DNA from 3 places in the Streptomyces sp. NRRL S-1813 genome. Region 1 is predicted to be linked to each of the others. Evidence: riboswitches for the same ligand, from Rfam matches in the RefSeq annotation. Region 1 holds a riboswitch; each other region holds the start of a gene.
What was found. A riboswitch is a leader RNA that binds a small molecule or an ion and turns the genes downstream of it on or off. The one in region 1 is predicted to bind thiamine pyrophosphate.
Positions count from the first base shown of each region.

Region 2: linked by a shared signal. The riboswitch ahead of IF67_RS0136355 (thiamine ABC transporter substrate-binding protein) and the one ahead of thiC (phosphomethylpyrimidine synthase ThiC) in region 1 are both predicted to bind thiamine pyrophosphate.
Region 3: linked by a shared signal. The riboswitch ahead of thiO (glycine oxidase ThiO) and the one ahead of thiC (phosphomethylpyrimidine synthase ThiC) in region 1 are both predicted to bind thiamine pyrophosphate.

Region 1 covers NZ_JOHB01000026.1:95,043-100,183, forward strand. The annotation lists gene IF67_RS0129120 (cupin domain-containing protein) at 1-96, shown strand, start outside; gene IF67_RS43925 (DUF5326 family protein) at 324-551, shown strand; gene IF67_RS0129130 (SsgA family sporulation/cell division regulator) at 1,295-1,717, shown strand; gene IF67_RS0129135 (YibE/F family protein) at 1,906-3,312, opposite strand; TPP riboswitch at 3,384-3,540, shown strand; gene thiC (phosphomethylpyrimidine synthase ThiC) at 3,534-5,141, shown strand, end outside.
Region 2 covers NZ_JOHB01000049.1:23,757-35,837, forward strand. The annotation lists gene IF67_RS0136330 (LOG family protein) at 129-1,286, shown strand; gene IF67_RS0136335 (SCO7613 C-terminal domain-containing membrane protein) at 1,417-4,062, opposite strand; gene IF67_RS0136340 (hypothetical protein) at 4,319-5,248, shown strand; gene IF67_RS0136345 (ABC transporter ATP-binding protein) at 5,254-6,327, opposite strand; gene IF67_RS0136350 (ABC transporter permease subunit) at 6,328-8,058, opposite strand; gene IF67_RS0136355 (thiamine ABC transporter substrate-binding protein) at 8,034-9,107, opposite strand; TPP riboswitch at 9,211-9,331, opposite strand; gene rlmN (23S rRNA (adenine(2503)-C(2))-methyltransferase RlmN) at 9,365-10,471, opposite strand; gene IF67_RS0136365 (CarD family transcriptional regulator) at 10,755-10,976, shown strand; gene IF67_RS39880 (phosphatidate cytidylyltransferase) at 12,054-12,081, opposite strand, start outside.
Region 3 covers NZ_JOHB01000040.1:9,225-21,305, reverse strand. The annotation lists gene IF67_RS0134255 (class II 3-deoxy-7-phosphoheptulonate synthase) at 1-1,297, shown strand, start outside; gene IF67_RS0134250 ((2Fe-2S)-binding protein) at 1,470-1,724, shown strand; gene bfr (bacterioferritin) at 1,795-2,271, opposite strand; gene IF67_RS0134240 (sulfite oxidase-like oxidoreductase) at 2,420-3,052, shown strand; gene IF67_RS0134235 (deoxyribonuclease IV) at 3,073-3,966, opposite strand; gene pknB (Stk1 family PASTA domain-containing Ser/Thr kinase) at 4,031-5,971, opposite strand; gene IF67_RS0134225 (thiazole synthase) at 6,402-7,256, opposite strand; gene thiS (sulfur carrier protein ThiS) at 7,266-7,493, opposite strand; gene thiO (glycine oxidase ThiO) at 7,490-8,713, opposite strand; TPP riboswitch at 8,711-8,823, opposite strand; gene IF67_RS0134210 (NAD(P)/FAD-dependent oxidoreductase) at 8,977-10,218, shown strand; gene IF67_RS0134205 (Rv2175c family DNA-binding protein) at 10,336-10,701, shown strand; gene thiE (thiamine phosphate synthase) at 10,821-11,513, shown strand; gene metF (methylenetetrahydrofolate reductase [NAD(P)H]) at 11,664-12,081, shown strand, end outside.

The DNA.
Region 1 (5,141 bases):
AGTGTGGTCTACGTGCCGGCCGGAGTGCCCCATAAGTTCCATCACGTCAGCGAGGACCTCCGGGTGATGGTGGTCTTCTCTCCTCCTGAGAGCTAAGGGCCGGGCCCCGGTACCCGTAGGGGAAGGGTCAGGGGAGGGCCGGGGCTGCGAAGCCCCCACGGCCGCGGTCCGCGTCCTAGCATCGTTGGTGCAGGGGGGAACCGGAGGTGTGAGGCGACAGACATGCCGCATGCGGACGGTGCCACCACCGCGACAACGGCGCAGCAGACGGACAGCGCGGTACGGACAGCGACAGCGCGACAGACAGAAAGCAGGGCAGAGCAGTGGCTGGTAAGGGGATATTCGCAGGACTTCCGTGGTGGGTCACCTGGGTCGTGGTGCCCGTCGTCCTGATCGTGGTTTTCGGCGGACTGATCACCACCGCGCTCGGCTTCCTGATCGGCGTGCTGTTCAAGGTCCTCATCGCGGCGGCCCTGATCGCCGGAGTCATCTACCTCGTCCGCAGGTCCAGTGGCTCGTCGTCATCGTCCTCGTCGAAGAGCGACTGGTAAGCCGCGGTTTCTCCACCGACCGGCTCCCGTGCCCCGCTGTGAGCGGACGCGGGGGCCGGAGTTGGCAATCGTGAACAGCGAATACGGTTCTCGTCCAGGCTGCCGGCCGGGCCGGAGCCGGGCGCCGGCACCGGCCTGGATCTCCGCAGCGCCGGCCGTGGCAGGACAGGAGTCGGTGCCGCCGTCTACTTCGCCGTCTATCGCAAGGGTGATGTCGCGAGGCTCGTGGGCACCGAGGGCCCGGAGTCTTCGGCGGGAGCGAGGTGGGCCGACTTCCGTACCGCCGCAGACGCCCACGTGATCGGGCAATGTCTGCTTGCGCAGCTCGACTAGGTATCGAGCAGAGAGCATCACGCGCGCCATCCCGTCCCGTTGATAACGCCCTTTTCCGTGCGATCTCAGGACGAATTGCGGCACTGTTTGGATACGGTGCGTTGTCATCAGGGGTCTTTCCCGGTTCGGACATACGCCCTGGGCGCGGCATGTCCGGCCCTCCCGGTCCAGGTCGGTGCGGCCGCCGGGGCGTCGGTGCTTTCCCTGCGCACGGACGAACTGCGTCGATTGCGGTCTGTTACAGACCGACTACGAAGAATGGCGGAGGCGACACTAACGACACTCGCCTTCTCTGTCAGTATCTGAAAACTCACTCCTTGTGATCTGCTTGCGCGTGGCAGACGATGGCGCCAATAGGGCTACGGGGGATGTTTCCCGGCCATCTCCGATCAAGTGCGGGGCAGTGGTTGATGACCGACACAGTTCAGGCAGAAGTGATCATGAGCTTCGTCGTCTCGGAGGAGCTCGCGTTCCGGATTCCGGTGCAGCTGGACTTTGCCAGCGCCGATCCGTACGCCGTCCGTCTCACCTTCGATCTGCCCGGAGATGCGCCCGTTACCTGGGCGTTCGGCCGGGAGCTGCTGCTGGACGGCCTGAGCCGGCCGTCCGGTGAGGGTGATGTGCGGATCGAGCCTGCCTCCCCCACACACCTCAGCGATGTCTTCATCAGCCTTCAGGTCGGCGCCGAGCGCGCGCTGTTCCGGGTGAGTGCGGCGCCGTTGGTCGCCTTCCTGGACCGTACGGACCGGCTCGTACCGCTCGGCAAGGAAGAGGTCTGCGACACCCTGGAAGCCGTACTGGACCAGATCCTCACGGAGGCCCCGGCCGGCTGACCCCGAGCCGGACGGACCGTCCACGCCGACGTCATACCGGGTGCGCCGGTACTCCCGCGTGCCCGCGCACCTGTGTCGCCCCTTCTGGGCTGTGCTGCCTCCCTTCGCTGCCCTCGACCCGTGCCCTGCCCTTTCACGCGCCAGTCGCGTGCCTGAAGCCGCCTGCCACGGGCCGCACTTGTGCCCCGTCACTGCTTACGCCGCTTACCTCGTCCCCCGCGTCGGCTGGGTCTGCCCTCCGGGGTGCCTGTCGGTGCACCGGCAGCGACCCCGGCCCCCGATCCCGCCCCGGATCCTTGTCCGGCTCCTGCCCCGCCGTTGCTCCCCTGCCCGCCCAGGCCCTTCCGGTCCGCCGAGACCACCAGCGCTGCCAGCAGCGTCGTCAGCGGTACCGCGGCGACCAGTCCGATGCTGCCCACGAGCGTGCGGATGATTTCTTCCGCGACCACCTCGCTCGTGGCGACCGTGCCGACGCTGCTCTGTGCGATCGAGAACAGCAAAAGCAGCGGCAGTGCGGCGCCCGCGTAGGCCAGCACCAGGGTGTTGACGACGGAGGCGATGTGATCCCGGCCGATCCGCATAGCGGCGCCGTACAGCTTGCGCCAGCCCGCCGCCTGGTCCGCCTCCTTGAGCTCCCAGACCGCGGCGGTCTGTGTCACCGTCACGTCGTCGAGCACACCCAGCGACCCGATGATGATCCCCGCGAGCAGCAGACCGCGGATCTCGATGTCGGGGTACAGACCGTGCACCAGCCCGGTCGTGTCGTCCGTATTGCCGGTCAGCAGAGCCCAGTTGATGAATACCGAACCGAGCAGCCCGATCAGCAGCAGTGAGGCGAGGGTGCCGAGCACGGCGACCGACGTACGGGCCGTCAGCCCATGGCACAGGTAGAGCGCGATCAGCATGATCGCGCTTCCGCCGATCACCGCCACCAGCAGCGGATTGGAGCCCTGAAGGATCGCCGGGAGGATGAACAGCGTCAGGACCACAAAGCTGGCGGCCAGGGCCACCAGCGCGAGGACTCCACGCAGTCGGCCGACGATCACCACTGCGAGGGCGAAGATCCCGGCCAGCACCCACATCGGGAGCGATCGGTCGACATCGCTGACCGAGTACTGGAGATCCTTCGGCGCCTTGGGGGAGTACGCCACCACCACGTCCTGTCCGGTGGTGTAGTGGCGCAGCGCGTCCGGTGTCACCACCGTCTGGAAGGTGCGCCCGGCGTTCTCTCCCGTGGTGACCTTGATCGTCGCCTGCTGGCAGGGCTTGCTCTTGGACGCTCCCCCGGTCGGTGGCTGTCCCGTCGGAGACGGCGGCTGGGGCTGCTGCTCGGCATGGACATCCGCACAGTTCACCTCCGCCACTTTGATGACTCTGGCCTGCTCCGTGGGCTGGTCGAAGCCGACGCCGGAGGGCTTATGGGAGGGCGCACCGCCTGGCCACAGCACGACCAGACCGACCGCCACCGCAGCCGCGAAGGGGATCAGCACTGCTGCGATGACCTTGCGCAGATGCCGGGAGACCGGCGTGGCAGGGCCATGGCCGTGCGCATGGGAGTGCACGGCGGACTGGTGGTGGGACTCGTGAGGGCTCACCGCCCGATCATCGCAAGAACTCGTGGGGCCCCCTGTTCACCCCGCCACATCGGCCGCTACCGTGGTGCCACCTTTGCAATCGCGGGAGCTCGGAGCACCGGGCTGAGAGGGCGCTGACCTTCGTCCCAGCGGCGTTTCACGTGAAACGCCCATGGACGGAAGCCGCTGCGTCGACCGCCGAACCTGTTACCGGGTAATGCCGGCGTAGGGAGTTGGGTCTCATGACTCTGCAGGATGCACGCACGCCCGAAAACGGAAACGGTGCCGACGGCGGCAGTGAGCCGCAGATCGGCTGGCACAAGGGCTATGTCTCCGGATCGCGCGCGGACCTCCGGGTCCCGGTCCGGCGGGTGCACCTCACCAACGGCAAGGACGTGACGCTCTACGACACGTCAGGGCCGTACACCGACCCTCATATCGATACCGACGTCCGCCGCGGTCTGGCGCCGCTGCGGGAGAACTGGATCATTGCCCGCGGCGACACCGAGGAGTACGCGGGTCGCCCCATGCGGCCGGAGGACGACGGCCTCAAGCACACCTCGCCGCGCGGTGGACTCAAGAACCTTGACGCGGTCTTCCCGGGCCGCCCCCGCCAGCCGCGCCGCGGCCGTGACGGCGCCGCGGTCACCCAGCTCGCGTACGCGCAGCGCGGCGAGATCACCGCGGAGATGGAGTACGTCGCCCTCCGCGAGAACGTCACGCCCGAGTTCGTACGCGACGAGATCGCGGCGGGCCGCGCGGTGCTGCCGTCCAACATCAACCACCCGGAGATCGAGCCGATGATCATCGGCAAGAACTTCCTGGTGAAGGTGAACGCCAACATCGGTAATTCGGCGGTCACTTCCTCCATCGAGGAGGAGGTGGAGAAGATGACCTGGGCGACCCGCTGGGGCGCCGACACGGTCATGGATCTGTCCACCGGCCGCAATATCCACACCACCCGCGAATGGGTGCTCCGCAACTCCCCCGTCCCCATCGGCACCGTCCCGCTCTACCAGGCGCTGGAGAAGGTCGACGGCAAGGCCGAGGAGCTGACCTGGGAGATCTACAAGGACACTGTCATCGAGCAGGCGGAACAGGGCGTCGACTACATGACGGTGCACGCCGGTGTGCTGCTCCGATACGTCCCGCTCACGGCCCGCCGCAAGACCGGCATCGTGTCCCGCGGCGGATCCATCATGGCCGCCTGGTGCCTGGCGCACCACCAGGAGTCGTTCCTCTACACGCACTTCGAGGAGCTCTGCGAGATCCTCGCCTCCTACGACGTCACCTACTCGCTCGGTGACGGTCTGCGCCCCGGCTCCATCGCGGACGCCAATGACGAGGCGCAGTTCGCGGAGCTGCGGACGCTCGGCGAGCTGAACACCATCGCCAAGCGGCACGGCGTACAGACGATGATCGAGGGCCCGGGACATGTCCCGATGCACAAGATCAAGGAGAACATCGACCTCCAGCAGGAGATCTGCGAGGAGGCCCCGTTCTACACGCTCGGCCCGCTGACCACCGACATCGCGCCCGCCTACGACCACATCACCTCCGGTATCGGCGCGGCGATGATCGCCTGGTGGGGCACCGCCATGCTCTGCTACGTCACGCCCAAGGAGCATCTGGGCCTGCCGGACCGCGATGACGTCAAGACCGGCGTCATCACGTACAAGATCGCGGCCCATGCGGCCGACCTGGCCAAGGGGCACCCGGGGGCCCAGGAGTGGGACGACGCGCTCTCCGACGCCCGCTTCGAGTTCCGCTGGGAGGACCAGTTCAACCTGGCTCTCGACCCGGACACGGCCCGCGCCTTCCACGACGCGACGCTGCCCGCCGAGCCGGCG
Region 2 (12,081 bases), on a different contig from region 1:
ACGGCTCTCCACGCCCCGGCCCCTGTGCGCCCGGGACCCGGAGCGCACGCGGGAGCCGCCGGACGCACGGCGCCGGGGCGGGCACCTCGGCCCCCGGGCCGGGACCCCGCGGTCCTAACATGACGGACGTGCAGTCGAATTCTCAGCCCTCAGCGTCCCGCCGCCCCCGCGCCCACGACGACAACCGCGACTACGAGATCGAATCCCTGGCGGAGTTCGACCGGGTCATCGCCTCGGGCGGCCTCGCCGGACACCGCGTCCAGTCGGTCGATCTGACGGACCGTACGTTCGCGCTGCTCGGCGCGGACACCACGGACTCCGTGTTCCTCGGCTGCGCCATGGAACCGGACGCCGCCGCCAAGGTACGAGCCGGGGGCGCCCTGGTCTTCCCGCCCGTACCGGGCCTGCCGTTCGACCCCTACCGGGGCGGCCTCTACAGCCCGGACGAACTCTTCGAGGGGCTGGCCGACGCCGGCTATGACGCCACCCCGGACGCCCGCTCGTACGAATGGTTCGAACAGACCAAAGCGGACGGCGACATCTTCGCCTCGATGCTGCGGGGCATCCACGACGACGCCGTGTCCGATGCCCTGGACGAGCACCTCGCCGGCGCCCGGGTGGTGGGCATCATGGGCGGCCACGCCCTGGAGCGCGGCTCCGCGGCATACGCGGGCGCGGCCCGGCTCGGCCGCCGGCTGACCCGCAACGGGCTGACCGTCGCGACCGGCGGCGGCCCCGGCGCGATGGAGGCGGCGAACCTCGGGGCGTACGCCGCGCCCTTCGAGGACGGCATGCTCGACTCGGCGCTGGAACTCCTCGCCAAGTCGCCGCACTTCACGCCCTCGATCACGGAGTGGGCACGGGCCGCCTTCGACATACGGCGGACCTGGCCCGGCGGCGGCACCTCGGCCGGCATCCCCACCTGGTTCTACGGACATGAGCCGCCGAACGCCTTTGCGTCCCACATAGCGAAGTACTTCGTCAACGCGGTGCGCGAGGACGGCCTGCTGGCGCGCTCCAACGCCGGCGTGGTCTTCCTCCCGGGCGCGGCCGGGACCGTGCAGGAGATCTTCGACAACGCGACCCCGAACTACTACCAGTCGCGCGGCGGGCCGACCCCGATGGTGCTGGTGGACCGCGTGCACTGGACCGAGAAGCTCCCCGCCTGGCCGCTGCTCCAGGCGCTGGCGGCGGAGCGCCCGATGGCGGCCCGGATCGCGCTGGTCGACTCGGTGGACGAAGCCCCCGAGGCGCTGGCCCGCCTCACGGAGGGGGCGCCTTCCTGACCGGGCGGCGGCACACCCCTCGTCCAAGGCCCCGCTGCCGCCGGGCCTTGAGGAAAATCCCGCAGCCGGTCAGGTCTGGTCCGGTCCGGTCTGCGTGCGCCACCCGGAACGCAGGGCCCGTGCCGGAGGCTCACCCCATGCTGCGCACCGTGTCGCGCAGGCGTCGGGCTTCGTCGATCCGCTTCTCGTAGGTGGCCCCGAGCAGCAGCAGGAGCAGGCCGGCAGCGGCCAGCGGCACCCAGCGGGGGACGAGGCCGAGCACCTGGACCACGGTCGGGGCGAGTTCGTGCACCCCGACCAGCACGAGTACGCCGCTGCCGACGACCAGCGGTGCCTGGAGGCGGGTGCGTACCCCGACCACGGTGGCGAGCAGGGCCGCCGTGCCCAGGAGCAGCGGGCGCACCCAGTTCCCGTCGTTGAACGCGGCGCTGAGGCTGGGGAGCATGGTCGCGCTCAGCCCCGCGCCGTAGGCGGGCCAGGAGCCCGTCTCGGGGTTGCTCGTACGGCGGCGGTGGCCGATGACCAGTGCGGCTGCCGTGACCGGGAGCGTGTACGCCTCGGGGAAGGTGACGTCCGCCAGGGCGAGGCGCACCCAGGAGGAGGCGATGAGCAGGGCGGTTCCGGCGAGTGCGGCGCGGCGGCGGTCCGGGCGCAGCGCGAGGGCCAGGCCCGCGACCCCGGACACGGCGAGGGCGACGCTCAGCGCGTCGGGGTGAGACGCCGTCAGGGCGAGGGCGGTCGCGGCAAGGACATACCCGGCGCCCTCGACGGCCGTGGAGACCTGCTCGCGCCCCGGGATCCGGTGCCACACCGCTGCGGCGCAGGCGGCAAGGGCCGCGACCGCGAGTACCGCGAACGCGGCGAGGTGCCCGGGCAGGCCGGCGGTGCGTCCGGACGCGAACGCCTCGACGCCCAGGGCGAGGACGGCGAACGCCCCCGCGGCACGCGCCGTCGCGCGCTCGGCGGGCGAGGCGGTCGGCGCCGAGAGGACGTGGGCGAGTACCGCGGCTGACACGGCGAAGGTCCCGCACACCGCGAGCACGGCGGCCCGGTCGGCCGACGACCACAGCAGGGCGAGCGCGCCGCTCGCGGCCAGCGCCAGCAGCCGCGGTACGAGTGCGGCCCCCGGCCGGCGCACGACATCCACCGCTACGGCGACGGTCACCACAGCGGCGGCCGCAAGCACCCAGGCGTACGGCAGCCCCACCGCGACCGGCATCAGGAGAAGTGCGGGGACGGCGGCCAGTGCTGCGGCGTTGCACAGCGCGGTCGCCGGTCGGTCCAGGTGCCCGTCGCCGACGGCACGGGCACGGAGTACGGCCATGGTGGCCAGGACGGAGGCGGCCAGCCAGAGCACGAACAGCGGCGCGGTCGCGAGCTGCCAGCTCCACCGCGGCGGTTGACCGTCGAGCCAGAGCATGATGCCGGGGACGACGGGCCGGGTGAGGGCGTGCACGAGTTCCGGCAGCACCACCACACCGGCCAGCAGCAGCATGATCGAGGCGGCGGCCAGCTCTCCCGCCGCGGCCGCGGCTTCGGGCGGCGGTGCGAACGGGCCGCCCGCCGCAGGCTTCGCCCACCGGCCGCTGCGCACACCGGACACCGCCGCCCACACCATGACGAGCGCCGCCGGTGCCGCGTATCCGGCCACGTCCCAGCCCGAGGGCACGACCCACCGCAAGCCGGCTCCGACCGCCACGATCAACGCCACGACGGCCACGCCCTCGGCGCCACAGCGCAGCGCGAACGGCAATGTGCGGAAGCCGCGGCACAGCGCCGTCCCCAGAAGCACCAGCAGCCCCAACGGCACCCAGGCCCGCAGCACTTCGGCCGGTGCAGGGGCGCCCGTCGCGTGCGCCGCCGCGAGCGCCCCGCCCAGCAGCGCCCATCCGCCGCCGATCACCCGGGCCCCCGTGACCAGGGCGGTGGCGGCTCCTTCGCCGCCCAGCCGGTCGCGGAACCCGGCAGGCCCGGTGGCGGCGTGTGCGGCGAGCGCGTACAGGGCCGCGAAGTCCATCGCGGCCGTGGCGATCATCGCGGTCGCGTAGTCCTCGACCGCTCCGCCCGAGGCCGTAGTGCCCAGGAGGCCCGGCAGTTGCGCTGTCAGGAATCCCACGGGCAGCGGGATCCGTAGCCGCTGCCACCAGCCGTAGGCCCCCGCCCCCACCGCCGTCAGCGTGGTGACCACCGCCCAGTAGCCCGCCGGCCCGACGCGGTCCAGGCCGCCGAGTCCGGCCTGCCGGGCGGCGTAGGCGTCCAGGAGCACCAGGGCGAGTCCCACCGCGGCCGAAGCCTCGGCGGTGGCCGTGAGCTGCCGCCGCCGCAGCGGACGGGGCAGTGCGAGCGCGCACGCGGTCAGCGCGAGCAGAATGGCGGCCCGCCCGCCGATGCCCAGCCGTCCCCAGCTCACCACGGTGAACACCAACGCGGCGACGACCACCAGCACTCCGCCGACGATCAGCAGCGCGGTCCGGGCGGACGGCGCGGAGATCTCCCGCACCGAAGCACCCGCCTCGCCCACGGGAACGCCCACCGGAGCGCTCACCTGCGTCCCCGCAGGTGCGTCCCGGCGTACCCGCAGCGCGGCCAGCAGCTCGTGCTGCCGCTGCGCCAGCCACTGCCTGCGTGCGTCCAGCGCGCGCAGCTCTCCTGTGACCTGCCACAACGCCAGGGCGTCCGGCCCGGTCAGGGGCAGCCGGCAACGGGTGCACCAAGCGGGCGGAGGTGACCCCAGAGGCATTCCGCAGTCCGGGCAACCCGGCGATTCCGTGTGCATGGCGCGAGTATGCGTAGTCTGGTCGGCCGCGGCATGAGTACCCGTACTCATGCGCCCTGAGGCCCGAGGCCGGTCCCGGTCGTCGGTTCCGGGAGGGAGGCTCACTTTTCCGCCCCGTCCTCCTCCAGGCCCCCACCGCCTCGGTGCGCCGACCACTCGGTGTACCGCCCACCTGAGGCAACTCCCGTCCTGAAATGCGCGTCTGCCAGGCCGGGCAACGAACAGTAAGACAGACAGCGGGCGAACGGAGCTCTTGGTGATCATCGGCCTTCTGACGGCGGTAGCGGCGTCGGCCTGCTACGGCACGGGTTCGGTCCTACAGGCGGTGGGTTCACGCAAGTCCGCCCGCCGGGAAGCGGCCGAGGCGTCGACCACCGGTGTCACCCAGCACGGCGGCCCCAGTCTGTCCTCCACCGCGAAAGCCGCCGTGACCTGGGAGTTCATGGTCGGCACCGTGCTGGACTTCATAGGGTTCGGGCTCGGCGCGCTGGCCGCCAGACTGCTGCCGCTGTTCCTTTCCCAGACCGTGATCAGCGCCAACCTCGTGATCACTGCCGTACTGAGCATCAAGCTCCTCGGGATCCGGCTCAACCGGGCGGAGTGGACCTCCATCGGCGTGGTGTGCGGGGCGTTGGTGCTGCTGGCCACGGCCGCCGGTCCGGAAGGCAGCGGCCACACACCGATCGCCGCCCACTGGTGGCTGCTCGCCGCCTCGGTGGTACTCATCGGCGGCGGCACCCTGCTCGTGCGCCTGCTCGGCGGACGGGCCGCGATCCTCGCGGGCCTGCTCTCCGGTCTGGGCTTCGGCGCGCTCGGTATCGGCGTACGGGTACTGAACGGGGTGGCCCCCTTCCATCTGCCGTCCCTGCTCGGCGACCCCGCCCTGTACGCGATTCTGGTGGCCGGCATCGGGGGCATGTATCTGCACACCGTCGCCCTCCAGATCGGCTCGGTGAACGGTGCCACGGCGGCGCTGGTGGTGGGCGAGACGGTGGTCCCCGGCATGCTCGGGGTGCTGTGGCTGGGCGACTCCTCCCGTCCGGGCTTCGCCTGGGTCGCCGCCCTCGGGTTCGTGGTGGCCGTGGCCGGTGCCGTCGCGGTCGCCTGGTACGGCGAACCGGAGCCGGAGACGGAGCCCGGATCGCCGGCCGCCGGTGAGCGGCAGACGGAGGTGGCGGCCCGCTGAGGGCGTCAGCCCGCGGTGCCGGAGGCGTCCAGCACCACCACGTCCTGCGCCGCGAAGGCGATGCCCACCCGCGCCCCCACCTCCGGCGCGTCCCGCAGCGCGCAGGCCGCCTCCACCTGCGGTCCGCCGGCGGGCCGGAGCAGCAGCGCGACATGGGTACCGCGGAAGGTACGGGCGGCGACCGTGCAGGGCAGGCCCTCCGGGGCGGCCGTCAGCCGTACCCCGGCCGGCCGGACGAGCAGGCGGCAGGGCCCGTCCGCCGTACCGTCCGGGACCGGCACCTTGCCCCAGGGGGTGGCGGCGGCCTCGCCCTGCACCGTCGCCTCGACCACATTGTCGAAGCCGAGGAAACGGGCGACGAATTCCGTGGCGGGACGCTGCCAGACCTCCAACGGGGTGCCGGTCTGCGCGATCCGGCCGTCCTGCATCACCACGACCCGGTCGGCGAGCGCAAAGGCCTCCCCCTGGTCGTGGGTGACCGCAAGGACGGTGGTGCCCAATTCGCGGAAGAGGCGGCGGAGTTCGACGACCAGCCGTTCGCGCAGCCCGCGGTCGAGCTGGCCGAGGGGCTCGTCCAGCATCAGCAGGCGGGGGCGGGGAGCCAGCGCGCGGGCCAGTGCGACCCGCTGCTGTTCGCCGCCGGACAGGGAGGCCACGGCGCGCCGCTGGGCGCCCGGCAGCCCGACGAGGTCCAGCAGTTCGGCGACCGTACGCTCCCGGTCGCCGCGTGCCGAGCGCCGCATCCGCAGCCCGAACGCCACATTTCCCTCGACATCGCGCTGCGGGAAGAGCTGGTGGTCCTGGAACATCATGCCGACGCCGCGGCGGTGTGTGGGCACCCCGGCCTGCTCGCGCCCCTCCAGCAACACCTGCCCCGCGTCGGCCTGTTGGAGTCCGGCGACCACTCTCAGCAGAGTGGACTTGCCGCTGCCGCTCGGCCCCAGGACGCACACGATTTCGTGCGCCGCGACGTCCAGATCCACCGCGTCCAGCGCGGGACGTCCCGCCGTGCCGAAGCGGACGGTCACCCCGCCCAGCCGTAGCAGCTCCTGCGCCGTGGTCCCGGCCCGTGACGTCATCTAGAACTCCCCGGATTGGTCGAGGGGGCGCAGGCGCTCCAGTACCAGCAAGACGCCGGCGCACACCACCATCAAGACGGTCGACAAGGCCATCGCCTGCCCGTAGTTGAGCTCTCCCGCACGTCCCAGCAGTCGCGCCACGGCGACCGGCAGCGTCGGCTGGTCCGGCCGTGCGATGAAGACCGTCGCCCCGAACTCACCGAGCGAGACGGCGAAGGCGAAGCCCGCGGCGATCAGCAGGGCCCGCCGCACCATCGGCAGGTCGATCTCGCGCCACACCCGCCACGGCGAGGCGCCGAGCACGGCGGCCGCCTCCCGCAGCCGCCTGTCGATCGCCCGCAGGACCGGCAGCATCGTCCGGACCACGAACGGCACCCCCACCAGTGCCTGGGCGAGCGGCACCAGCCACCACGAGGCACGCAGATCGAGCGGGGGTGCGTCGAGGCTGATCAGAAACCCGAAGCCGACGGTCACCGCGGAGACCCCGAGGGGCAGCATCAGCAGCGCGTCGAAGCCGCGGACGAACCGGCCGGCCAGGGGCGTCCGTCCGGACGGGCCCCTGCGGAGCCGGGGCAGGGTCAGCGCGGCGGCCGCCAGCCCGCCCACCACCAGCGCGATCGCGGTGGCCGCGGCCGCGTAGGCGAGGGAGTTCCACAGGGCGTCGAGGGGCGCGACGGTGAAGGTGCTGTCGGCGGACGCGGAGGACCGCAGCGAGGTGTAGAACACCGCCCCATAGCCGTCCGGCCCGGCGAACGACCGCTCCACGAGCACGGCCAGCGGCGCGATCAGCAGGACGGTGATGACGGCGAGCGTCCCCCACAGCAGCGTCCACTGGCCGCGGCCGCGCGGCCGGTGTGCGGTCTGCGACGGTGCCACGAGCCGCAGCGCGGATTCCCGCCGCCGCACCGTCCAGGCGTGCAGCGCCAGCACGCCCAGCACCGCCGCGAACTGGATCAGGGTGAGGACCGCGGCCGTCGGCAGATCCAGGAAGTCCGCGGTCTGCCGGTAGATCTCCACCTCCAGCGTCGAGAAGGCGGGCCCGCCCAGAATCTGCACCACCCCGAAGGAGGTGAAGGTGAAGAGGAAGACCATCAGCGCGGCGGCCGCGACGGCGGGCCCCAGGGCCGGCAGCGTCACCCGCCGCCAGGCCTCGAACCGGCCGGCTCCCAGCACCCGCGCCGCTTCTTCCTGGCGCGGGTCGAGCTGCCCCCAGAGCCCGCCGACGGTCCGTACGACCACGGCGTAGTTGAAGAAGACGTGCGCCAGCAGAATCGCCCACACCGAGGTGTCCAGGCGCAGGCCCCACAGCTCGTCCAGCAGCCCGCCCCGCCCGACCAGTGCCAGGAAGGCCGAGCCGACGACGACGGTCGGCAGCACGAACGGCACGGCCACCACCGCCCGCAGCAGCTGTTTGCCGGGGAAGTCGAAGCGCGCGAAGACATAGGCGCCGGGCAGTGCGATCAGCAGCGTCAGCGCCGTGGAAGCGGCCGCCTGCCAGACGGTGAACCACAGCACATGAACGACATCCGGGTCGCCGAGCACCGCCCCGAACCGGGCGAGCTGCCACTGCCCGCCGTCCTTCAGCCCCCGCCCGACGATCGCCACGACCGGATAGGCGAAGAACAGCGCGAAGAAGGCGAGCGGCAGCGCCATCAGGCCGAGCCGCACCGCCGTTCCCCGCGCGGGCCGGGGGCGCCGGCTGCGGGTTACTTCAGAACGAGCGAGGACCACTGCTTGATCCACTGTTCGCGGTTCTTGGTGATCGTCTCCGGAGGCAGCGTCGTCGGCTCGTCGATCGTGGCGCCGTACTTGGTGAACAGCTCCGGCACCTTGGCGTCCTTGCGCGCCGGGTTGACGAACATCTTCAGCGGTACGTCCTCCTGGAACTCCTTGCTCACCAGGAAGTCCAGCAGCGCCTTACCGCCCTTCGCGTTCTTAGCGCCCTTGAGCAGACCGCCGAACTCGATCTGGCGGAAGCAGGTGCCCGTGGCGACACCGGTGGGTGCCTCCTTGGGCGCGGGCTTCTTGCCGAGCACCTCGACCGGCGGGCTGGAGGCGTAGGAGACCACCAGCGGCTTGTCGCCCTTGCCCTTGCCGGCCGCGGAGCCCGAGAACCGCTCGTAGTAGGCCTGCTCCCAGCCGTCGACGACCTCGACGCCGTTGGCCTTGAGCTTCTTCCAGTAGTCCTGCCAGCCGTCCTGTCCGTACTTGGCGATGGTGCCGAGCTGGAAGGCGAGCCCCGGGGAGGAGGTGGCGGAGTTCTCCGTGACCAGCAGCCCCTTGTACCGGGGCTCGAGCAGGTCGTCGAAGGTCTTCGGCGGCGCGGTCTTGTGCCGGGCGAAGTAGCCGCGGTCGTAGTTGACGCAGATGTCGCCGTAGTCGAGCGGCGTGACGCGGTGCTCGCCCTTGTCGAGCTGTAGCCCGGCCGGCACGTTCGCCAGCCCCTTGGCCTCGTACGGGCTGAAGACGCCCTCGTTCAGACCGCGCGAGAGCAGCGTGTTGTCGATGCCGAAGAACACATCGCCCTGGGGATTTCCCTTGGACAGGATCGCCTGGTTGACGGCCTTGCCGGCGTCTCCGCCCTTGAGGATCTTGACCTTGTAGCCGCTCTCCTTCTCGAAGGCGGCCAGGACGGACCGGGAGACGTTGAACGAGTCATGGCTGACGAGCGTGACGGTCTTGGCGTCCGCCCCGCCGCCCGGCGTACCGCAGGCGGCGAGCGCGGCTATCCCGACCGCGGCGGCGACCGCCGGGACGGTGATCCTGCTGGTGATGCTCACTGACTTCCTCCTGGCTGGCCAGGAAGAGACGCGGCCCCGCCCGGTGTCCGCGGCTCTCGACGTCGGATGACGTGCGGAGGCGGCTTGGGGCGGGGCGCAACAGCATGAGTGACGACCGAACTTCCTACCCGGAATGACCCGGGCGAGGTTCAAGGGTCTGCGGGCACCGTAGGACTACGACGCTTCCGCACTCTCAGCGCTGTGGCGCTCCCCTGTCGGAATGTGCATTTGTTCGATCACACGGTACCAGCGGGCGGTCAGCGCTCCGAGGCTGCGAGCTGTCCGCAGGCGCCGTCGATCTCCTGGCCGCGGGTGTCACGAACGGTCACCGGAACCCCGTGCGCCTCGATGGCCTGGACGAACGCCTTCTCGTCCTCGGGACGCGAGGCGGTCCACTTCGAGCCGGGCGTCGGATTCAGCGGAATCAGGTTCACATGGACCCGCTTCCCCTTCAGCAGCCGACCCAGCAGGTCACCGCGCCACGCCTGGTCGTTGATGTCGCGGATCAGCGCGTACTCGATCGAAATCCGCCGCCCGGACTTCTCCGCGTACTCCCACGCCGCGTCCAGCACCTCACGCACCTTCCAGCGCGTGTTGACGGGCACCAGGGTGTCGCGCAGCTCGTCGTCGGGCGCATGCAGCGACACGGCCAGCCGGCACTTGAACCCTTCGTCGGCGAACCGCAGCATCGCCGGGACCAGCCCGACCGTCGAGACGGTGATGCCGCGCTGGGACAGCCCCAGCCCATCGGGCTCCGGGTCGGTCAGCCGACGGATCGCCCCGACCACCCGCTTGTAGTTGGCGAGCGGCTCGCCCATCCCCATGAAGACGATGTTGGACAGCCGCGCAGGCCCGCCCGGCACCTCGCCGTCGCGCAGCGCCCGCATCCCGTCGACGATCTGGTGCACGATCTCGGCGGTCGACAGATTCCGGTCCAGTCCCGCCTGCCCCGTCGCGCAGAACGGGCAGTTCATTCCGCATCCGGCCTGCGAGGAGATGCACATGGTGACCCGGTCGGGGTAGCGCATCAGCACGGATTCGACGAGCGTGCCGTCGTGCAGCTTCCACAGGGTCTTGCGCGTGGTGTCCTCGTCACACGAGATGTGCCGCATGACCTTCATCAGATCCGGCAGCAGTTCGCTCGCCAGCTTCTCGCGCGCCGCCGCAGGAATGTCGGTCCACTGCGCCGGGTCGTGCGCATAACGGGCGAAGTAGTGCTGCGACAGCTGCTTGGCGCGAAACGGCTTCTCCCCGATCGCGGCCACCGCTTCGCGACGCTCGACGGGGCTGAGATCGGCAAGGTGCCGCGGGGGCTTCTTGGCCCCGCGCGGCGCGACGAAAGTGAGTTCTCCGGGTGCAGGCATGGTCCGTCCAGTGTGGCAGATCGTTTAAGGGGGCCCAGGCCGGAGCGGTGAGGTGACAGTCACCCGCTGCGGCCTTCTGCCATGGGCAGTCCACCTCGCACGGCCCGGGGACGGCCGGGCTACCGGCATGACCTCGTCAATTCACGCCAAGCCGGTAGTGCGTCCGCAGCTTCGCGGGGCCCGTGGAAATGGGGTGAGCAGTGACCGCCGACGGAGATCTCAGCTTGGTTGCGTTAGCCGGCGTGTGAGGGGCAGCTCGCTCACCAGGCGCATACTGCTGATAATGACAAAGCCTGCCGTAGCCCGGCGCCACCTGCCGTCCAGCCCCTTCAAGCCCCCGGTCACGCGCCCTCCCAAGCAGTTCGCGATGGGCGACCGGGTCACACACGATGAGCACGGCCTCGGCCGTGTGATCGGCATCGAGGATGAAGTCGCGGTACTTGTCGACTTCGGTTCGGTGCAGGCACGGATCATGAGTCCGTACAGCAAATTGGCCAAGCTCTGAGAACCTCGCGCCGTTCGGCGCAGCCGCATGCCCAGCCACGATGGCGGGGTGCCTAGCAGAGCGCCCACGCTGCCCCCGGCCACATCCCGGCAGCAGCCGCTCCCCCTCGCCATCTCCGGAGCGTCCGGTCCCTTCAGGCTGCCGCATCCCTGACGACGAAAGAACGGCGCCCCGCCACCGCCCGCCCTTCCCACCCGGCGGCCTCGCCCGGCTTCTCCAGCCGGAGCGATCCCCCGGTCGAAGGATCCGCTGCTGATCGGAAACTGGGGCACGTGCAAGTGCGCAACGCTACGGTTCGCCGCCGGAAAGTCTCGGAACAGGGGGATGGTCATGCGAGGACACAACGCGGCTGCCGGCGCGGTTTTGCTCGTCGTCCTGGCAGGGTGCGGTGATGCCTCACCTGAGAACGAGGCCAAAGAACCGTCCTCGCCTCGTCCGACCATTGCTGCCACACGTGCAGCCCGCGGCTCCTAAGGGTCCAGGGGGCCCGAAGTCTGCGTCTCCCTCCTCCTCAGATGCCTCAGATGACGTGCCTTCGCCATCGGACAAGGACGAGCAATACGCCGGCGCCGTGAAGGCCCGCGCTCCGGAACTCAGGCAGGTGGAAGCAGACGACCTCGGCGTTCAGGGGCAGCTTGTCTGCACGGAGCTGGACATGGGCGACAGCCCACGGGCAGTGCTCAAAAACTTCCAGGCTGCGTACCCGGGAGTGAAGGGTCTGGCCATCGTGACCGAAGCGCCTCCCGTCTACTGCCCTTCGCACGCGTCCGCTGTGGCCTCAGCCTTGGAGTAGCTGTTGGCCGTACTGGCACCGCTGACGGCCCAGTCACGGCCCACGGGCCAAACAGAAGCCCCCTACCGGCAGCAAAACCGCTGTGTAGGGGGCTTCTCATCACCCATCAGAGACTGACTTCTCCGGGTGCAGGCATGGTCCGTGCAGTGTCGCAGACGCGCGAAGAGGGGCCTGCCACATGGTGCGGCAGACCCCTCACGGGCATCGGGAGGCCCGTCATACGCGCGGCAGCAGCCGACGGGACAAAGCCCGCCTCCCTGCTTCCACCTGCGAACACCCTGTGCTCAGCCGGCTCCCACAAAGATCACGAAC
Region 3 (12,081 bases), on a different contig from region 1:
CGCGGCGCAGCAGCCTGACTGGCCGGACCAAGAGGCTCTGCGCGATGTGATCGCGGAGCTCGAGTCCTATCCGCCGCTCGTCTTCGCGGGCGAGTGCGACCAGCTGCGCGAGCGCCTGGGAGCCGTCGCCCGTGGTGAGGCGTTCCTGCTTCAGGGCGGCGACTGCGCGGAGGCCTTCGATGCCGTATCCGCCGAGCACATCCGTAACAAGCTCAAGACGCTTCTCCAGATGGGTGCCGTCCTGACCTACGCCGGGTCCGTCCCGGTGGTCAAGGTCGGCCGGATCGCCGGCCAGTACAGCAAGCCGCGCTCCAAGCCCACCGAGACCCGCGACGGGGTGACGCTGCCGACCTACCGCGGCGACTCCGTCAACGGTTTCGAGTTCACCGAGGCGGCCCGCATCCCGGACCCCGAGCGGCTCAAGCGGATGTACCACGCCTCCGCGGCGACCCTGAACCTCGTGCGCGCCTTCACCACCGGTGGCTACGCCGACCTGCGGCAGGTGCACGCCTGGAACCAGGACTTCGTGAAGTCCTCGCCCTCCGGACAGCGCTACGAGGCGCTGGCCCGCGAGATCGACCGCGCGATGAACTTCATGAACGCCTGCGGGGTGGACCCGGAGGAGTTCCGCACCGTCGAGTTCTACGCCTCCCACGAGGCGCTGGTCCTCGACTACGAGTCCTCGCTGACCCGGGTCGACTCGCGCACCGGCAACCTCTACGACGTCTCCGGCCACATGGTCTGGATCGGCGAGCGCACCCGTCAGCTGGACGGTGCGCACATCGAGTTCGCCTCGCGCATCCGCAACCCCATCGGCGTCAAGCTCGGCCCGACGACCACGGCGGAAGACGCGCTGACGCTCATCGAGCGGCTCGACCCGGAGCGTGAGCCGGGCCGGCTGACCTTCATCACCCGCATGGGAGCGGACAAGGTCCGCGACAAGCTCCCCGAGCTGGTCGAGAAGGTCACCGCCTCCGGCGCGCAGGTCGCCTGGATCTGCGACCCGATGCACGGCAACACCTTCGAGGCGGCCTCCGGCCACAAGACCCGGCGCTTCGACGATGTGCTGGACGAGGTCAAGGGCTTCTTCGAGGTCCACAAGAGCCTCGGTACGCACCCGGGCGGTATCCACGTCGAGCTGACCGGTGACGATGTCACCGAGTGCGTGGGCGGCGGCGACGAGATCTTCGTCGACGACCTCCACCAGCGCTACGAGACCGCCTGCGACCCGCGGCTCAACCGCAGCCAGTCGCTGGACCTGGCCTTCCTGGTGGCGGAGATGTACCGCGATCAGTGAGGCGGTCGGCCGCTGACCTGCACTGATGGGCAGAGGCAAGACAAGAGTGGGGCGCGGATCCTGTGATCCGCGCCCCACTGCGTTGTGCAGCACCTGCCGAGACAGGTAAGGTAAGGGTTACCTCACTCAAGATCAGTCGGATCTGAGGTGGCCGCCACGGAGGTGAAACCGCGTGTACGTCTGCTCCTGCTTCGGGATCACCGAGCAGCAGGTCCGTGACCACGCGGATACCGGCGCCTGCACTCCCCGCCAGATCGCCTCGGCCTGCAAGGCCGGCACCGACTGCGGCGGCTGTGTGCGCCGCATCCAGGCACTGCTCGGCCGGAGCGCCTGCCCCCGCCGGGAACTCATCGACGGTGGCGCGCCCGAGCCGCTGGGCGTGGAGGCGGACGCAGTGGAGCCCGCGGCGCTTTCGGAGGCCGCGTAGCCCTCAGCGGCGACGGGGGCCTCCCGCTGCCGGACAGGGCATGGCGGAGGGTGGACATCCGGCCGCTCGCTCAGCTCGGCTGCTCGATGATCTGGGCGATGTAGAGCGCCTCTCCGAGCTTCTCCACCAGCTCCAGCTGGGTGTCGAGATAGTCGATGTGGTGCTCCTCGTCCGCGAGGATGTCCTCAAAGATATTCGCCGAGGTGATGTCGCCCTTGTTGCGCATGACCTCGATACCGCGCTTGAGCCGGTCGATGGCCTCGACCTCGACCTGCCGGTCGGCCTGGAACATCTCCGTGACCGTCTGGCCGACCCGCACATGGAACAGCCGCTGGTAATTCGGCAGACCTTCAAGGAAGAGAATCCTGTCGGTCAGGATCTCCGCGTGCTTCATCTCGTCGAAGGACTCTGAGCGGGTGTACTTCGCGAGCTTCGTCCAGCCGAAGTTCTCCTGCATCTTGGCGTGCAGGAAGTACTGGTTGATCGCGGTGAGCTCGGCGGTCAGCTGCTCATTGAGGAATTCGATGACCTCGGGGTCGCCCTGCATGGCTGCGGGCTCCTTCCACGCGAGAAACTGGGCAGGTGCCGCGCATCCTCGCACCGCTGTGACCAGGGCGTCCAGTAAGTGCATGCTTAGTGCGAGTTGCCCGAATCCCTCCCTCCCTGGTCATCGGCACCCCTTCCGGTCTGACAACATGGAGGGCATGGGTCAGCCGGAAAGCCGCGAAGAGGAGCCTCCTCAGCTCCCTCCGGGCCAGCGGCTACAGCGGGGCTGGCCGGTGACGCATTACGGGCCGGTGCCGAAGTTCCGCGCCGAACGCTGGGAGTTCCGGGCATTTGGCGCCACCGCCGACGGCGCCAAGCACTGCTGGTCGCACGAGGAATTCACGGCACTGCCGTACACCACGGTCGTCGCCGATATGCACTGCGTGACGAAATTCAGCATGCTGGGAGCCGAATGGGGCGGGGTGAGCACCCGGACCATCCTGGAACTCGCGCCGCCGGCACCCGACGTCACCCATGTCATGGTGTGGGCCGAGTACGGCTTCAGTTCGAATGTGCGAATCGAGGATTTCGCAGCGGAGAAGTGCCTCTTCGCCACGCATCGCTCGGGTGAGCTTCTCACCGCGGAGCACGGATTCCCGGTGCGCCTGATCGTTCCGCATCTGTATGCCTGGAAGGGCCCCAAGTGGGTCCGCGGCATCGAATACATGCGGGCCGACCGCCGCGGCTTCTGGGAGGAGCGCGGCTACCACAACCTGGGCGACCCGTGGCGCGAGCAGCGTTACTCGTACCAGGAAGAGCCCGGGGACGGCCCCGAGCTCTGATCCCGTACGCTCCCGGGGCCTCAGTACGCGCGCAGCTCCTTGAGCCGGGCCACGTCCGCCGCATGCCCTTCCTTGCCGCCCGGGGTCTCGACGACCAGCGGCACCCCGGCCGTCGCCGGATGGCGGAACAGCTCGCCGAAGGGCTCCGCGCCGATGTGACCCGCGCCGATGTTCTCGTGCCTGTCCTTGTGGGCGCCGGCCACGTCCTTGGAGTCATTGGCGTGGATCAGCTTCAGCCGGCCCTCGCCGGCGACCTCCACCAGCTCGTCCAGCAGCGCCTTCGTCCCGCCCGGCGCCGCCATGTCGTGCCCGGCCGCGAACGCATGGCAGGTGTCGAGGCAGATCCCCAGCTTGGGGTGCCGGTCCAGCGCGTCGAAGTACGGACCGAGATCCTCGGCCAGCGCACACAGTGACGCCCCCTGTCCGGCCGTCGGCTCCAGCAGCAGCCAGGGGTCATCCGGGTGCGTCAGCTCGTCGAGCAAGGGCCGCATCCGCTCCCTGACCTGCGCCATTGCCGTGGCACGCGGGCGCCCGCCGGTCGCCGAGCCGGTGTGGACGACCACCCCGAGCGCGCCGATCTCCCGGCCGCGGCGCAGCGAATGGCGCAGCGAGTCCACGGACCTGTCGACGGTCGCCTCGGTGTGCGAGCCGAAGTTGATCAGATAGGGCGCATGGACATACGCCGGGATTCCCCGCTGTGCACAGGCGGCCCGGAAGGCCTCGTCCTGTGCGGGGTTGCCGGGCAGCGTCGCCCAGCCGCGTGGATTGGCCACGAAGACCTGAACGACCTCGTCGCCCATCTCGTGGGCGTAGGGAATGCCGACCTTCGCCAGGCCGCCGGCCACCGGCACATGGCCGCCGACCGGATTACGTGCACGGGCGCGCTGATCGGCGCCCTCGGGGGAGGTACTCACCCTCCCAGGGTGCCAGGTGCCCCACGCCCGCCGGACGGCAGCCGTGGGGCACGGCCGGCGGGCCCTACAGGGCGCCCTTGAGCTTGATGGTGATCGTGCCGCCCTTCGGCGCCTTCTTGCCCGGGTCGACGGACTGGCTGTCGACCGTGTCCTGCGGGAACAGGAGAGGCTTGTCCACCTCGACCTGGAAGCCCAGGTCCGTCAGCTGCTTCTTGGCATCATCGACGTTCTTGCCGGTGACATCCGGGACGGGGATCATCTCCGGGCCCTTGGAGAGCGTGAGGGTGACGGTGTCGCCCTTGCCGAGCTTGCCGCCCTCCACCGGGGTCTGCCGGGCGATGGTGCCCTTGTCCTGGGTGGAGAAGACCGGCTGCTCGGCGAAGCGCACCTGGAAACCGGCCGCGCGCAGCGTGGACACCGCGTCGGTGCGGTCGCTGCCGAGCACTCCGGGCACGTCGATCGCGGTGCCGCGGCTGACGGTCAGGCCCACCGCCGTGTCGGGCCGCCGCTTGCTGCCGCCGGCCGGGTCCGTACGGATCACCGAGCCCTTGGCGACCTCTTCGTTGAACTCGCGGGTCACCGTGCCCGGGACCAGCCCGCGGTCGCGCAGCTTGCGCTTGGCGTCCGCGACCGGGGTGCCGGACAGATCCGGGACGTCGACGATCTCCGGGCCGCGGGAGATGGTGAGGGTGACCGTGCCCGTGCCACGGATCTGCTTGCCGTTCGCGGGATCCGTCTTCATGACATGGCCGCGCTCCACATTCGAGCTGAAGCCGCGCACCACCTTCACCCCCAGACCGTCGTTCCGCAGGGTCTTCTCGGCCTTGGCCTGCGTCATGTCCAGCACCGCGGGGACGGTGGTGAACTGGCCGGAGTTGATGTACCAGACGCCCGCGCCCGCCCCGAGGACCAGCAGGACGGCCGCGATGACGGTGGCGAGCCGCCGCCGCTGGAGCAGCCCGCCACGGGGCGCGGCGGCGGGCACCGGCCGCAGCCGCGTGGTCTGCTCGTCCGACGGGACCTCCAGCCGGCTGGTGCGGTTCAGCTCCGCGTCGTCGGTGCGGGGTATCACGTCCGTACGCTCCGTGCCGTCGCCCGCCCCGTCGCCGCCCGCGGGCAGCTCCTTGGCCTCCGGCGGCACGATGTCCAGCTGTGCGTCGGTCAGGTGCGCCCGAGCCTCCTGCGCCCGGGACAGCAGCACCACGGCGTCCTGCGGACGCTGCTGCGGATCGCGGGCGCAGGCCAGCGCGATCAGCTCGTCCAGCTGCGGCGCGAGACCGGGCACCAGCCCCGAGGGCGGCAGCACGTCCTCGTGCAGATGCTGGTAGAGGATCTGCGCCACGGTGCCGCCGGTGTGCGGTTTGCCGCCGGTCAGCATCTCGTAGAGCACCACACCGCAGGCGTAGACATCGACCCGGGCGTCCGCCGTGCCGTGCTCCAGCTGCTCGGGGGCGAGGTAGGAGACGGTGCCCAGGACGGAGCCCGTCGAGGCGGTGGTGTTGGTGTCCACCGCGCGCACCAGCCCGAAGTCGGCGACCTTGACCCGGCCGTCGTCGCCGATCAGGACGTTCTCCGGCTTCATGTCGCGGTGCACCAGGCCGGCGCGGTGCGCGGCCCCCAGAGCGGCCAGGATCGGCTCCAGGATGTCCAGCGCGGCCCGCGGCTGGAGGGCGCCCCGCTCGCGCAGCACATCGCGCAGCGTGCAGCCGGCGACATACTCCATCGCCAGATAGACGTACGTACCGTCCGTGCCCTGGTCGAAGACGCCCACCACATTCGGATGCGACAGCCGGGCGACCGACTTCGCCTCACGGATGAAGCGGTCGACGAACGCCCCGTCCGAGGCGAGGCCCGGGTGCATCACCTTCAGCGCGAGCAGGCGGTCGAGCCGGGTGTCCATGGCCTGGTAGACCGTGGCCATACCGCCTGTGGCGATACGCGCCTGGACGCGGTAGCGGCCGTCGAGCAGCTGGCCCACGAGCGGGTCCTGAAGGGTGGTATCCACGGCAGACGAGTCTACGGGTCGCTGCGCGTTGGCTCGTGACCCCCACGTTTTGGCCTTGCCCACGCTGTCGGCTGTCCCGCCGTGGTTGGTTGCTCGCCGTTGCGCCTGCGGGCGGGCCGGGGTCGCTGCGCGGGGCTGTCGGGTGCGGTGCCGCTCCTGCGGACTTCGTCCTGCGGCGCGTCCCCTCCCGTTGGGGGGTGGGGGAAGGCTGGTGGGGGTGTACGTAGGTGGTGTGGTGCGCCTTGTGGGTCGCACAGAGACGACTCGGAGTGGCCCGCCCCCACTCACGTTCACTTCTCCACCCACGGGAGGGGACGGACCGAAGGACGAAGTCCGTAGGGCCGTCACCGCACCCGACCACCACCCGCCCGCCGCAGGCGCAACGGTGACAAACCACCACGGCGGGACAGCCAACAACGTGGGATGGGTCTCAAAAGGCCGGGCGTTCAGGGTCCAGCTCTGCCACGCCCTCCGTGGGGGAGGACGCCAGGGCGAAGTGGCGGCGGGGGATCCGGCCCGCGCGGTGTGCCAGCCGGCCTGCCGTGACCGCGTGCCGCATGGCCTCGGCCATCAGCTCCGGTTCCTGCGCACGGGTGACCGCGGACGCCAGCATCACCGCCTCGCAGCCCAGCTCCATGGCCAGTGAGACGTCCGAGGCCGTGCCTGCGCCCGCGTCGAGGATGACGGGGACACCGGCCCGCTCGGTGATCAGCTGGAAGTTGTGCGGGTTGCGGATGCCCAGACCGGAGCCGATCGGGGAGCCCAGCGGCATGATCGCGGCACAGCCCACGTCCTCCAGCTTGCGGGCCAGCACCGGATCGTCGTTCGTGTAGGGCAGCACGGTGAAACCGTCGTCCACCAGGGTCTCGGCGGCATCGAGCAGCTCGATCGGGTCGGGCAGCAGGGTGCGCTCGTCGGCGACGACCTCAAGCTTGACCCAGTCCGTGCCGAGCGCTTCCCGGGCGAGCCGGGCGGTGAGCACCGCCTCGCCCGCGGTGAAGCAGCCCGCGGTGTTCGGCAGCACCTTGATCTTGTGCCGTTCCAGTACGGACAGCACCGAGCCCTGCACGGTCGGGTCCAGCCGCCGCATGGCGACCGTGGTCAGCTCCGTACCGGAGGCGAGCAGCGCCCGCTCCAGGACGTCGAGGCTGGGCGCGCCACCGGTCCCCATGATCAGACGGGACGTGAAGGCGGTGCCGGCGAGGGTGAGGGGGTCGGAACCCGCGGCGGAGTCGTCGGGGGACGCCGTGGGGGTCGTCCCCCGGAGGGTTGCGGTGTCGGTCATGTCTGCGGGTCAGCCTCCCTGGACCGCGGTGAGCACCTCGACGCGGTCGCCGTCGCCGAGCGGGGTGGTGGGCCACTGGGTGCGCGGCACCACGATTTCGTTGACCGCCGCGGCCACCCCGGCGGGCGCCTTGGACAGGGTCGCGACGAGCCGGTCGAGGGTGAGCCCGCCGGGGACCTCGCGGGCCTCGCCGTTGACGGACACCGAGACGGTGGGGGTGGGGGTGGCGGCGTTCATACGGCCTGCTCCTGTGGGGCACGGGTGCGCTCGGGCCCCGGGGTGGTGGGGGTGAAGCGCGCGGGGGAGAAGGGGCGGGCCTCTTCGGGGAGGAGGCCGGTGGCCAGCACCTCGGCCATCGCGTCACCGGTGACCGGCGTCAGCAGCACGCCGTTGCGGAAGTGGCCGGTGGCCAGATGGAAGCCGGGCAGCGCGGTCGGCCCGAGCAGGGGGGCGTTGTCGGGGGAGCCGGGGCGCAGTCCGGCGCAGGTCTCGACGAGCGGCAGCTCGGTGATGCCCGGGACCAGCTCGTGCGCATCCCGCAGCAGCTCGTAGACCCCGCCCGCGGTCACGGTGGTGTCCCAGCCCAGCTCCTCGCTGGTGGCGCCGACGACCAGTTCGCCGTTCTCCCGCGGGACCAGGTAGAGGGGGCCGCCGCGTACGACGGCCCGTACGGTGCGTGAGAGGAAGGCCGGGCTGCCCGCGGGCATGTCCGGCATCCGGAGCCGCAGCACCTGGCCCTTGACCGGCCGTACCTGCGGCAGCACCTCGTCGGGCACTCCGGCGAGCCGGCCGCTGTGGCTGCCTGCGGCCAGGACGACCTGACCGGCCGGGACCCGTGTGCCGTCGGCGAGTTCGGCGCCGGAGGCGCGGCCGCCGTCAACCGTCAGCCGCACGGCCGCGCTCCGGTGGAAGACCACCCCGGAGCGCTCGCAGGCGGCCAGCAGGGCGCTCGCCAGCCGGCGCGGATCGACCTGGTGGTCGCCGTCCACCCGCAGCCCGCCCCGTACCCCGGGGGCCAGCATCGGCTCCAGGCGGCGGCACTCACGTCCCGTGAGCCACTGCGAGTCCAGTCCGGAGCGGATCTGGAGGGCGTGCAGTTCGCGCAGGTGGGCGCGGTCGTCGGCGTCCAGCGCGATGGCCAGCGTGCCGCAGCGCCGATAGCCGATCCGCTGCCCGGCGGCCTCCTCCAGCTCCTCGGTGAACCCGGGGTAGCGCCGCGCGGAGGCGAGATTGAGGCCCAGCAGGGTCTGCTCGCCGTAGTGGAGCTCGGTGACCGCGGCCAGCATCCCGGCCGCGACCCGGGCCGCGCCGCCTCCGGGCGCGGGGTCGGCCACCGCGGCACTCAGCCCGCGGACGGCCGCCCGCCAGGCGGTGACCAGGCCGATGATGCCGCCGCCGATGACGAGCACATCAGGGCTCCGCGGGGTGGGATTCGCTCGTGTGGCAGATGCCTGCATGGGTGTCCAGCCCCTCCCTTCGCCGGCATGACCCGGATCAGGTTCGTACGGTCGGAGGCCGGCCAGCCTCCCTCTCAGCCCGGTGCGTCCGGGCTCCCGCGAGTGCGTGTATCGCTCACCCTAATACGGTGCCGCGACGCGCCGTAAGGCAGCGCCCGGCCGCCGGTGGGCGGCGCCCGGGGCCGGGCCGACGGTGACGCTGTGTCAGAGATCTCGTTGCGCGCTGCTGCGAGCGGCGTCACAGACCGTCCTAGAGTGATCGGGTGAGCGAGCAGAGCAAGTCCTCCCAGGCCCCTGACCGCACGCCGCACGTGGTGATCGCCGGCGCGGGAATCGCGGGTGCGCAGACCGCGGTCGCCCTGCGCGAACAGGGCTGGCGCGGCGCGATCACACTCCTCGGCGACGAGCCCCACCAGCCCTACGACCGTCCGCCGCTGTCCAAGGCGGTGCTGCTGGGCAAGGCCGAGGGCTCCACCTTCGACATCGACTTCGCCGGGCTCGGCATCGAACTCCACCTCAGCCGCCCGGTCACCGCCCTGGTGCCGGACGCCCACGTGATCGAGACGGCAGTCGGCCCGGTCCCCTACGACTACGCGGTCATCGCGACCGGCGCCGCCCCGATCGTGCTGCCCGGCAGCGAGGGCCTGCCCGGCATCCATCTGCTGCGCACCCTGGACGACGCCGAGCGGCTGCGGCCGGTGCTCGCCGCCCAGCACGAGATCGTGGTCGTCGGCGCCGGCTGGATCGGTGCCGAGTTCGCGACGGCGGCGCGTGAGGCGGGCTGCGCGGTCACCGTCGTCGAGGCCGCCGACCGCCCGCTGGCCGGTGCGCTGCCCGCCGAGGTCGCCGCCCACATGACCGGCTGGTACGCGGACGCCGGAGCCGAGCTGCGCACCCACGCGCGGGTCGCGTCCGTCACGGCGGGCGCGGTCACCCTCGCGGACGGCACGACGCTGCCCGCCGACGCGGTGGTCATCGGGATCGGGGCCCGGCCCGCGACCGGCTGGCTGGCCGGCTCGGGCATCGAGGTCTCGCCGCAGGACGGCTCCGTACTGGCCGACGAGCAGCTGCGCACCTCCGTGGCCGATGTCTACGCGGTCGGCGACTGCGCCTCCTTCCCGTCGGCCCGCTACGACACCCGCCTGCTGATCCACCACTGGGACAACGCCCTCCAGGGCCCCCGTACGGTCGCCGAGAACATCGCCCGCGGCGAGGCGGAAGGGGTGGCCTACGATCCCGTCCCCTACTTCTGGTCGGAGCAGTTCGGGCGGTTCGTGCAGTACGCGGGCCATCACGGGGACGCCGACGAGCTGGTCTGGCGCGGCGATCCGACCGGGGCCGCCTGGTCGGTGATCTGGCTTCGGGAGGGGCGGCTCGTCGCGCTGCTGGCCGTGGGGCGGCCGCGGGATCTGGCCCAGGGGCGCAAGCTGATCGAGCGGGGCGTGGCGCTGGACCGGGAGCGGGCCGCGAACGCGTCCCTGCCGCTGAAGGCCGCGGCGCTGTAGCCGGGGCGGTCCGTGCCGTCGGTCGCCCGGGGGTCTGCTGTCACCCTCCGGTGTGAGGAAGCCCCTGATGGCGATGCCCGGCTACCGGCTGTCAGTGCGAGGTGGCAGGCTTGTCCTGTGACCGAGATTGACGCAAACATCGATGGACTCGTCCCCGCCTGGCTCACCCTCCCCGACATCGCCGAACAGTTCGGCGTCGAGGTGACGCGTGTGCGGCAGCTGGTCAAGGAGGGCCAGCTGATCGCGGTGCGCCGCGGCGAGAACAGGGCGCTGCATGTGCCCGCCGATTTCATCCAGGACGACAAGGTGGTCAAGGGCCTCGTCGGTACCCTCACCCTCCTCAAGGACGACGGCTTCACCGACGAGGAAATGCTGGAGTGGCTGTTCACCCCGGATGAGAGCCTGCCTGGCACGCCCGCCCAGGCGCTGCGCGAGAATCGCGGCACGGAGGTGAAGCGCCGGGCCCAGGCGCTCGCCGTCTGACACCTCTGGCGCGGCCCGCTCCCAGCAGGCGACCGCACCAGCATCCGTAACCGCATCCGCGGGGCGTACGGACCGGAAGGCCCGGCCCGTACGCCCCCCACCTGGGGGGAAGCCGCCCGATGACCACCGCACGCCCGGCCCTGTCCGACGCCCGGCTCTACCTCTGCACGGACGCCCGTCGGCGGCAGGGCGACCTCCCGCAGTTCCTGGACGCGGTGCTCGATTCGGGCGTGGACATCGTCCAGCTGCGGGACAAGGGCATGGAGGCCGGCGAGGAGCTCCGGCATCTGGAGGTCTTCGCGGACGCCTGCCGGCGGCACGGCAAGCTGCTCGCGGTCAACGACCGCGCGGATGTCGCCCATGCGGCGGGCAGCGCGGTGCTGCATCTCGGGCAGGGCGATCTGCCGGTCCCGGCCGCCCGCGCCCTCCTGGGCCCGGACGTCCTCATAGGCCGCTCCACCCATGCCGAGGCCGAGGTGGACGCCGCGCTCACCGAGCCCGGCGTGGACTACTTCTGCACGGGCCCGTGCTGGCCGACACCCACCAAGCCGGGCCGCCACGCCCCCGGCCTCGACCTGGTCCGCTACACCGCGGCCCGCGCCCCCCAGCGCCCCTGGTTCGCGATCGGCGGGATCGACGCCGGGAATCTGGACGAGGTGCTGGCGGCGGGCGCCCGACGGGTCGTCGTGGTCCGCGCGATCACGGAAGCGGACGACCCGGGAGCGGCGGCCGCCGCACTGGCGAAGCGCATCCGGACCTGGGACGCCCAGGACGTCTCCGCACCATCCGGGTCGACCCGCGGGGACGGGTGACGAGGATCACTTCGCGCGGTTTCGGGCGGCAGGCGGTCTCCTGACGTCCGGGCGACCGGAAAATGTCCACCCAGTGGACATCAACCCGACCAACCAGGCATTACGCCGGACGCGGTTGGTGTGCGCCCGGCCGGTGGTTAACCTGCCGGTATGGCCCTAGGTACAGCTTCCACCAGGACTGATCGCGCCCGCACGGTGCGCGACCTGCTTGCTTCCGGTAAGCAGTCGTATTCGTTCGAGTTCGCCGCCCCCAAGACGGAGAAGGGCGAGCGGACCCTGTGGAACGCGATTCGCCGCATCGAGGCCGTCTCGCCGACGTTCGTCTCCGTGACGTACGGCGCCGGCGGCACCTCCCGTGACGGCACGGTGCGCGCCACCGAGCGCATCGCCACCGACACCACCCTGACCCCGGTGGCGCATCTGACCGCGGTCAATCACTCCACGGCTGACCTGCGCAACATCATCGGCCAGTACGCCGACGCCGGGATCCGCAACATGCTCGCGCTGCGCGGCGATCCGCCCGGCGACCCGATGGGCGAGTGGGTCGAGCACCCCGACGGCATCGGCT